3 regions of the Kitasatospora sp. NPDC058444 genome follow, and region 1 is predicted to be linked to each of the others. Evidence: riboswitches for the same ligand, from Rfam matches in the RefSeq annotation. Region 1 holds a riboswitch; each other region holds the start of a gene.
The links. A riboswitch is a leader RNA that binds a small molecule or an ion and turns the genes downstream of it on or off. The one in region 1 is predicted to bind thiamine pyrophosphate.

Region 1 (3,267 bases):
CGGTCGCGGCGGTCCGGTAGTAGCCGACCACGTCGAGCACGACGTGTGCGGTGCCCGCGTTGTTGTAGACGTTGACCCAGGGGGCGTCCAGGCCGACCGGACCGACCGCGACCGTGACCAGGTTGGAGATGGTCTGGCCCGCCGTGAAGTTGATGCTGGAGGTGGTGGGCCTGGTGCCCGCCTGGGCGGTGGAGGCGAGCGTGACGTAGCCGTCGGCGGTCGGGTCGGTCACCGTGAGGTTGACCATCACGGCCGTGACGTCGGTCGGCACGACGGAGCCGCAGGACATCGGCGGGTGGTCGGCGCAGTGCTGCGCGAGCGGGGTGCTGTAGGACTCGCCCTCCTTGAGCGGTCCGAAGTGGTTGTGCCGCGGGGTCTGGTCGAAGGAACGGGTGTCCAGGACCCGGGTCGGGGACATCCCGACGAACCCGGCCGGTGCGGTGACGTCGGCGGCGGCGGTCGCGGCCGGCACGGTTGCCGGCACGGCGGCCGGGACCGCGCTCGCCGGGACCGCGGCGAGGGCCGCCACGGTCAGGTGGAACGCTGCGAGGGCGGCTGTGGACATGGCTGTTCTGGCCCGCATGATCAGGTTCTCCCCTGGTCGATGGCGCCGGGACGGGCGTTCTCACGGCACTGGTTGGACGCTTGGGAACGCCCGGGGTTGTGCGCCGCCGCCGGAATTCTCGGGGGTCACCCGGGGGGTCGGGGTCGGGGTGATCTCGGGGTTCTCTCCGGGCCGTTGGGCCTCGTTCCGGCACTCGCGCCACCGTACGATCGAAGTACCGAAAGCAAGCGGGATGCGGCACCGGACGGCGGCCGACCCGAGGGGAGAAGAGGAACCGACATGGCTGAGCTCTGGAAGTCGCTGCCCTCCTGGGTGCGCAACATCGTCATCCCGGTGCTGGTCCTGGTGCTGGCCTGGAACATCGTCGCCTTCGTGTTCGGCGTCGTCGGCGCACTGCTCTCGATCGTGATCAAGCTCCTGGTGGTGGTCGGCATCGCCGCCGCCGTGGTGGTCCTGGTGAAGAAGGCCGCCAAGAGCTGACCCGCACCCCGCAACGCCGCCCTGAGGCCCGGCCTCCCCACACCAGGGGAAGCCGGGCCTCGGCCGTTCTCCGGCGCCGGGCCGACGCGACGGCCGCCGGGCCGACGAGACGGTGGGACGGCCGACGGGGCGGAGCGGCCGGCCGGGAGGGGTGGGGTGCTCTGGACCTGCGGCGATCCGCTCGCTACCGTGTTGGGCGTCGTGTGCAGGCAACACCGCCTGCGACGCGGGAGCTCGGAGCACCGGGCTGAGAGGACGCTGACCGGGACGTCGACGGACGGACCGACGGCTGCGTCGACCGCAGGAACCTGACCGGGTAATGCCGGCGTAGGGAGTAGAGGTCAGATGACCACGTTCGAAGCACAGCCGCAGTCTGCCCAGGGCGCCCCCAGCAGCGAGCGCACCGGCTACCCGACTCCGGCCTGGCGCAAGGCCCACCGCGAGGGATCGCGTCCCGACCTGCGCGTTCCGTACCGCGAGGTGCGGCTCACCAACGGCAGGACCGTCCCGCTGTACGACACCTCCGGTCCGTACACCGACCCGTCCTTCGAGCCCGACGTGCGGCGCGGCCTGCCCGCGCTGCGGGACGCCTGGATCCGCCAGCGCGGCGACGTCGAGGAGTACGACGGCCGCGAGCCGCGCCCCGAGGACGACGGGATCAAGCACACCTCGCCGCGCGGCGGGAACCTGCGCAACCTGGACGCCGTCTTCCCCGGCCGTCCGCGTCGCCCGCTGCGCGGTCGCGACGGTGTCGCCGTCACCCAACTCGCTTACGCCAAGCGGGGCGTGGTGACGCCGGAGATGGAGTTCGTGGCGCTGCGCGAGGGCCTCGCGCCCGAGTACGTGTGCGCCGAGGTGGCCCGTGGCCGGGCCGTCATCCCGGTCAACGTGAACCACCCGGAGGTGGAGCCGGCCGTCATCGGCACCAACTTCCTGGTGAAGATCAACGCCAACATCGGCAACTCCGCCGTCACCTCCTCGATCGAGGAGGAGGTGGAGAAGATGACCTGGGCGACCCGCTGGGGCGCCGACACCGTCATGGACCTCTCCACCGGGCGCAACATCCACACCACCCGCGAGTGGATCCTGCGCAACTCCCCCGTGCCGATCGGCACTGTTCCGCTCTACCAGGCGCTGGAGAAGGTGGACGGCAAGGCCGAGGAGCTGAGCTGGGAGGTCTACCGGGACACCATCATCGAGCAGTGCGAGCAGGGCGTCGACTACATGACCGTCCACGCCGGCGTGCTGCTGCGCTACGTCCCGCTCACCGCGCGCCGCAAGACCGGCATCGTCTCGCGCGGTGGCTCGATCATGGCGGCCTGGTGCCTGGCCCACCACCGGGAGAACTTCCTCTACACCAACTTCGAGGAGCTCTGCGACATCCTGGCCGCCTACGACGTCACCTTCTCGCTCGGCGACGGCCTGCGCCCGGGCTCGATCGCGGACGCCAACGACGAGGCGCAGTTCGCCGAGCTGAAGACCCTCGGCGAGCTCGGCCGGATCGCCCGCGAGCGCGACGTCCAGGTGATGATCGAGGGCCCGGGCCACGTCCCGATGCACAAGATCAAGGAGAACATGGATCTCCAGAAGGAGATCTGCGACGAGGCGCCGTTCTACACCCTCGGCCCGCTGACCACGGACGTCGCCCCCGGCTACGACCACATCACCTCGGGCATCGGCGCCGCGATGATCGCCTGGTGGGGCACCGCGATGCTCTGCTACGTCACCCCCAAGGAGCACCTGGGCCTGCCCAACCGGGACGACGTCAAGACCGGCGTGATCACCTACAAGATCGCCGCCCACGCCGCCGACCTGGCCAAGGGCCACCCCGGCGCCCAGGCCTGGGACGATGCCCTCTCCGACGCCCGCTTCGAGTTCCGCTGGGAGGACCAGTTCAACCTGGCCCTCGACCCGGAGACCGCCCGCGACTTCCACGACGAGACCCTCCCCGCGGAGCCCGCCAAGACCGCGCACTTCTGCTCGATGTGCGGCCCGAAGTTCTGCTCGATGAAGATCTCCCAGAAGATCCGCGACGAGCACGGCGACGGTTCCACCGCCGTGAACACCGAGTTCGACGCCGAGGCCCTGGCCGGCATGGCCGAGAAGTCGGCCGAGTTCGCCGCCCAGGGCAACCGGGTCTACCTGCCGCTCGCCGACTGACCCGCGTCGAGCGCCGTCCCGAGAGTGTCTGTCGACCCCGGGGCGGCGCTCGGCCGTCGTGT
Region 2 (3,267 bases), on a different contig from region 1:
TGCGGATGCCCAGGCCCGAACCGATCGGCGAGCCCAGCGGCATGATGGCCGCGCAGCCGACGTCCTCCAGCTTGCGGGCCAGCACCGGGTCGTCGTTGGTGTACGGCAGGACGGTGAAGCCGTCGTCGACCAGCGTCTCGGCGGCGTCCAGCAGCTCGATCGGGTCGGGCAGCAGGGTGCGCTCGTCGGCGATCACCTCCAGCTTGACCCAGTCGGTGCCGAGCGCCTCGCGGGCCAGCCGGGCGGTCAGCACGGCCTCGCCGGCGGTGAAGCAGCCGGCCGTGTTGGGCAGCACCCGGATGCCGTTGCGGGTCAGCACGTCGAGCACGGAGCCCTGGGTGGTGGCGTCGACCCGGCGCATCGCGACGGTGGTCAGCTCGGTGCCGGAGGCGAGCAGCGCGCGCTCCAGGACCTCCAGGCTGGGCGCGCCTCCGGTGCCCATGATCAGCCGGGAGGAGAAGGTCGTCCCGGCGATGGTCAGCAGGTCGTCGGCCATGGTTCAGCCTCCCTGGACGGCGGTGAGGATCTCGATCCGGTCGCCGCTGCTCAGCGCCGTCCCGGACCACGAACTGCGCGGCACCACGGCCTCGTTGAGCGCGGCGGCGACACCGGTGTTGGCCTTGCTGATCGAGGCCACCACCTCGGCGAGGGTGGTCGTGGCGGACACCCGGCGGGACTCGCCGTTGACGGTCAGGGCGATCTCGTCCAGGGCGATCTCGTCCGGGGAGATCTCGTCGGGGGTGATCTCGGTCATGCGCAGGCCTTCGTGGTGGAGTGGTCGGGGGAGAACCGGGTGGGCGCGAACGGCCGTGCGAGGTCCGGGACTTCGCCGGTGGCCAGGTACTCGGAGACCAGGTCGGCGGTCACCGGGGTGAGCAGGACGCCGTTGCGGTAGTGGCCGGTGGCGGCGACCAGCCCGGGCAGCGAGGTCGGGCCCAGCAGCGGGGCGTTGTCGGGCGATCCGGGGCGCAGCCCGGCGGAGGTCTCCAGCAGCGGGAGTTCGGTGATCCCTGGGACCAACTCGTGGGCGTCGCGCAGCAGTTCGTACACCCCGCCGGCGGTGACGGTGGTGTCGTAGCCCTGCTCCTCGGTGGTCGCGCCGACGACCAGCTCGCCGTTCTCGCGCGGCACCAGGTACAGGTGCTGCCCTCGGACGACGGCGCGGACGTTGCGGGAGAGGAACGGGCGGTAGGCGTCCGGGACGCGCAGCCGCAGCACCTGGCCCTTCACCGGGCGGATCGCGGGCAGCACCCCGTCGGGCAGGCCGGGCAGCCGGTGGCTGTGCGGGCCGGCGGCGAGGACGACCTGCCCGGCGCTCACCCGGCCTCCGGTGGAGAGCCGGGCGCCGGTCGCGCGGCCGCCCTCGACCAGCAGCTCGACGGCCTCGGCCGGACGGATCGCGACCCCGGCGCGCTCGCAGGCGGCGAGCAGGGCATCCAGCAGCCGGCGGCCGTCCACCTGGTGGTCCTCGGCCACGTGCAGGCCGCCGCGCACCCCGGGGGCGAGCATCGGCTCCAGCTTGCGGGCCTCCCGACCGGTCAGCCAGGCCGAGTCCAGGCCGAGCCGCTGGTGGAAGGCGTGCAGTTCGCGCAGTTCCTCGCGGTCGTCGGAGTCCAGCGCCACGGCGAGCGTGCCGCAGCGGCGGTAGCCGGTGTCCAGGCCGCCGCTGGCCTCGGTGAGTTCGGCGGCGAAGGCCGCGTACCGCTCGTTCGAGGCCATCCCGAGGCGCAGCAGCGGCTCCTCGCCGTACTGCAGCTCGGTGACCGGGGCGAGCATGCCGGCCGCGACCCGGCCCGCGCCGCCGCCGGGGGTGGGGTCGACCACGACCACGTTCCGCAGGCCGCGCCGCGCGGCCTGCCAGGCGACGGCGAGGCCGACGATGCCCCCGCCGATCACCAGCACGTCGGCGCGGCCGTCTGATGGCAAGCGTGACAAGGCTGCTCTGCTCCCTTCGCCGGTATGACCCGGATCAGGTTCGGACGGTCGCGGGCCGTGCCAGCCCGCCTCTCAGCCCGGTACGCCGGGCTCCCGTGTGGTGCCACCACCATAACGCCGGGGGTCGGCCCGGCCGAAGGCCCGTACGCAGGGCGGAGAGCGGGGCGGACGGCGGACGGCGGGCGGACGGCGGGGCGGCGGAAGCCGGGGGAGAGCCCACGGCCGCCGGCCGGGCCCTGGGTACAGTGACGGGCGTGGCAGAGCTGAGCGGAACGGATCAGGTGGTCGTCGTCGGAGCCGGGCTGGCCGGGGCGCAGTGCGCCCTCAAGCTGCGGGAGGGCGGCCGGCAGGGGCGGATCGTGCTGGTCGGCGAGGAGCCGCACGCACCGTACGACCGGCCACCGCTCTCCAAGGACGTGCTGCTCGGCAAGGCCGACTCCACCGCCCTGGACATCGACTACGACCGGCTCGGCATCGAACTGCTCACCGGCCGCCGCGCCACCGGCCTCACCCCCGGCGTGCTGCGCACCGACGGCGGTGACCTCCCGTACGGCTCGCTGGTGATCGCCACCGGCGCCGTCCCGCGGGCCCTGCCCGGCGCCGAGCGCGCGCACCTGCTGCACACCCTGGACGACGCCCTGGCCCTGCGCGCGCTGCTGCGCCCCGGGCTGCGGCTGGTGCTGGTCGGCGCCGGCTGGATCGGCGCCGAGGTGTCCACCGCGGCCCGGGCGGCGGGCTGCGAGGTGACCGTGGTGGAGGCCGGCCCGGCGCCGCTGCCCGGCGCGCTGCCGACGGAGATCGGTTCGGCGATGGCCGCCTGGTACGCCGAGGCCGGGGTCGACCTGCGCTGCGGGGTCGGGGTGGCCGCCGTCGAGCCGGGCGCGGTGCTGCTGGCGGACGGCTCGCACCTGCCCGCCGACGAGGTGGTGGTCGGCATCGGGGCCCGCCCCGCGACCGGCTGGCTGGCCGGCTCCGGGGTCGAGCTGGACGCGGCCGGTGCCGTCGTGGTGGACGGGCGGCTGCGCACCTCGGTGCCCGGCGTGTTCGCGGCCGGCGACTGCGTCAGCTACCCCTCGGCCCGGGCCGGTGCCCGGCTGGCCGTCCAGCACTGGGACCACGCCCTGCAGTCCGGCGCGGCGGTGGCCGCCGCCGTCCTGGGCGCGGACGCGCCGGACTACGACCCGGTGCCGTACTTCTGGTCCGAGCAGTTCGGCCGGATGGTCCAGTACGCCGGCCGGCACGCCGAGGGCGACGAGGTGCTGTGGCGCGGCGCCCCCGGGGACGCCGACTGGTCGGTGCTCTGGCTGCGCGACGGCGTGCCGAGCGCGCTGC
Region 3 (3,267 bases), on a different contig from region 1:
CGCCGCCGGCCACACCGGCGACCAGCGCGACGGCCGCGATCAGGGCCACCAGGCCGCCGCGCTTCTTGCGCGGGCCGCCGGGGCCGGCCGGGCCGCCGAAGTGGTCCGCCGGGTAGCCGAGCGGGCCCGCCGGGCCACCGGGGTAGCCCGCGCCACCGGAGGTGGAGTCGTGGGCGGGGCCCCAGCCGCCGAGCGGCTGGCCGGCCCCGAAGGGGTGGTGGCCGTGCGCGGCGGGGGCGGCGGGCACGGCCGGAGCGGCGCCGTACCCCTCGTGCGCGCCGGCGGCTGGGACGCCGTGGGTCGGGGTGGCGTACGGGTTGCCGGCCGGCGGCAGGGCCGGGGCGGCGGGCGCGGCGGCGGGGGCCACCGGAGCCTGCGGGGCGGGCGGCAGGACCGGCGGCGGCGCGTCGATGTAGCCGGTGGACGGGTCGACGGCCGGCTCCTCGGCGGCGGGCGCGGCAGGCGCCACGGGCGCGGCGGGCGCAGCGGGCGCAGCGGGGGCCTCCGGCGCGGGCACCTTGGTGAAGGCGACGGTGGGCTTGTGCCCACCCTCAGCCGCAGCGGCGTCGGCCGCGACGGCGTCGACGGGCGGCGCCGCCTCAACGGCAGCCGCACCGCCGGCAGCGGCCTCGACGGCGCCCGACTCCGGCTCGGGCACCCGACGGAAGGCCATGGTCGGCTGGTGCCCGCCCTGCGCGGGGCCCTCGGAAGCGGACTCGGCCGCCCCCAGGCCCGCGGGCTGCTCCCCCTGCGGCCCGGTGGGCCCAACCTCGCGCTCGGTGCTCACGGACGACCTCCATAGCTGGCAGAACCAAGGACCATAGTTTTTCGCACTGTCGATTCGATTGCCGTAAGGACCCCTCTGAAGAACTCATAAGAATCCTTAGCCGGCACCGACATCCCACCCACACCCGCACCCACACCCGCACCGCCACCTGCACCGACGCCGGTACCGACGGCCGAGGCTCCCCTCCCCCGCCGGGCGTCCCGCGATGCGGACCGCATGCCCTCGGCCTTGGGTGTTCGCCCCCGTGCCGGTTAGCCTGTCGCTCCAAACTGACACGCGGGAGCTTGGACCCACCAGGCTGAGAGTGCGCATGTCGACCGTACGCCACGCGAGTGACGGACGTTCGAGGGGGCGCTGACCGCCGGAACCTGTCCGGGTAATGCCGGCGTAGGGAGTATCGGCCATGCCGCCTGCTTCGCCATCCTCTTCTTCGGGCGCGAGCGCCGTCCTGGAGCGCCCCGACCACGTCGAAGCGCCGCTGGTGCTGGACACCGAGCCGCCGCGCACGCTCCGCTTCCGGGACCACTTCGCGCTCTGGATGAACCTGGGCGTCAGCCTGATCGGCTTCTCCACCGCCGCCACCGTGCTCGGAGCCCCCGGCAGCGAGCTGTCGCTGGCCGCCGCGGTGACCGCGATCACGGTCGGTACGGCGGTCGGCACCGCCATGCTCGGCGTGGCCTCGCTGATCGGCGCCCGCACCGGCGCCCCCGCGATGGCGAACCTGCGCGGGCTGTTCGGCACCCGGCTGTCGTACCTGCCGACGGTGCTGAACATCGTGCAGTGCATCGGCTGGGGCGTGTTCGAGCTGCTGACCATCTCGGCGGGCGCGCAGACCGTCGGGCACACCACCGGCTACCGCTGGCTGTTCGTGCTGCTGGCGGGCGCGCTGACCACCGCGCTGACCATCTGGCCGCTGGGCTCGATCGCGGTGCTGCGCCGCTTCGTGGCCGGGGCGGTCGCGGTCGCGATGGTGTACTTCACCGTCCAGCTGGGCCGCCAGGGCGTGCCGGACCCGGGGGCGGGCCACTGGCACGGCTTCCTGGGCGCCACGGACGCGATGATCGCCGTGTCGGTCTCCTTCGTCCCGCTGGCCGCCGACTACACCCGGCACTCGCGCACCCCGCGCTCGGCGTTCTGGGGCAGCTTCTCCGGCTACACGATCGCCCAGGTCTGGTGCTACGTCCTCGGCCTGATGGCGCTGCTGCAGTCGGACGGCGACCCGAACCGGATCTTCGACTCCTTCCTCGGGGTCTGGGCCGGCTGGCTGTTCCTGCTGGTGCTGGTGCTGCGCGAGACGGACCAGTCCTTCGCCAACGTCTACTCGACGGCGATGTCGGTGCAGAACCTGCTGCCGAAGGTGGACCGCCGGGTGCTCTCCGGGGCGATCGGCGCGCTGACCACCGTGCTGGCCCTGCAGATCGACGAGTTCACCGACACCTACTACGGCTTCCTCGGCCTGATCGGCTCGGTGTTCGTGCCGCTGCTGGCGGTGCTCGCGGTGGACTACTTCCTCGGCGCCGGCCGGCGCGGCTGGAACCTCTCCGCCGACGCCCCCTCCCGCTGGCTGATGCTGCTGCCGTGGGCGCTGGGCTTCGCGGTCTACCAGTTCATCGCGCCGACCAAGGTGGCCGACTGGTGGGTGGACTTCTGGACCTCCGCCCAGGAGGCGCTGCACTTCACCCCGCAGGAGTGGACCTCCGCCTCGCTGTTCGCCTTCCTGGTGCCCGCCCTGGTCACCTGGGCGCTCACCCCGCTCGCCGGACGCGCCGTCCGGCCCTGAGCGGACCCGCCCTCCCGCGCCGGAGGAACCGGGGCCGGGAGGGCCCCGCGGACCGGAGACGGCCCCACAGGTTGGGGCCGTCTTTGTCCGTGCTTCACCTGCGCCACCTATCGTTGGGCCTGTGACCAGCCCAGACCTGTCCTCGCCGGAGGCGCGCACCGTGTCGTCCGTCCAGGTGATCGCCCACCGCGGTTCCTCCCACGCCCTGCCCGAGCACACCCTCGCGGCCTACCGGCGCGCGCTCGACGAGGGCGCGGACGCGCTGGAGTGCGACGTCCGGGTCACCGCCGACGGCGTGCTGGTCTGCGTGCACGACCGCCGGATCGGCCGGGTCTCCGACGGCCGGGGCACCGTCTCGGCGATGACCCTCGCCGAGCTGGAGGCGTACGACTTTGGCGCCTGGAAGACCGGCCGCCCCAGCGTCGACCCGGAGCTGCGCGGCGTACTGCGGCTGGACCGGCTGCTGGAGCTGGTGGTGGAGTGCGGCCGCCCGGTGGACCTGGCGATCGAGACCAAGCACCCGGTGCGCTTCCGCGGCCGGGTGGAGGCCCAGCTGCTGCGGACGCTGGAGCGGTTCGGGATCGGCGCGACCGGGGACGGCGACCGCCCGTCCGCCCGGATCATGAGCTTCTCCTCGGTCGCCCTGAACCGGGTGGCGGCCGCGGCGCCGCAGTACCGGCGGGTCTTCCTGTTCGAGCGG

Region 2: it holds a riboswitch for thiamine pyrophosphate, as region 1 does, so the genes downstream of both, thiO (glycine oxidase ThiO) here and thiC (phosphomethylpyrimidine synthase ThiC) in region 1, are expected to answer to the same signal.
Region 3: it holds a riboswitch for thiamine pyrophosphate, as region 1 does, so the genes downstream of both, ACFWP2_RS27510 (purine-cytosine permease family protein) here and thiC (phosphomethylpyrimidine synthase ThiC) in region 1, are expected to answer to the same signal.

What each region holds. Positions count from the first base shown of each region.
Region 1 is NZ_JBHXLL010000053.1:22,856-26,122, forward strand. Features, by position in the region: gene ACFWP2_RS34910 (hypothetical protein) at 1-565, opposite strand, end outside; gene ACFWP2_RS34915 (DUF5326 family protein) at 845-1,045, shown strand; TPP riboswitch at 1,262-1,396, shown strand; gene thiC (phosphomethylpyrimidine synthase ThiC) at 1,391-3,205, shown strand; gene ACFWP2_RS34925 (SRPBCC family protein) at 3,267-3,267, opposite strand, start outside.
Region 2 is NZ_JBHXLL010000001.1:380,330-383,596, forward strand. Features, by position in the region: gene ACFWP2_RS01750 (thiazole synthase) at 1-496, opposite strand, end outside; gene thiS (sulfur carrier protein ThiS) at 500-754, opposite strand; gene thiO (glycine oxidase ThiO) at 751-1,926, opposite strand; TPP riboswitch at 1,930-2,042, opposite strand; gene ACFWP2_RS01765 (NAD(P)/FAD-dependent oxidoreductase) at 2,181-3,267, shown strand, end outside.
Region 3 is NZ_JBHXLL010000030.1:102,053-105,319, forward strand. Features, by position in the region: gene ACFWP2_RS27505 (S1C family serine protease) at 1-787, opposite strand, end outside; TPP riboswitch at 1,054-1,198, shown strand; gene ACFWP2_RS27510 (purine-cytosine permease family protein) at 1,191-2,567, shown strand; gene ACFWP2_RS27515 (glycerophosphodiester phosphodiesterase) at 2,689-3,267, shown strand, end outside.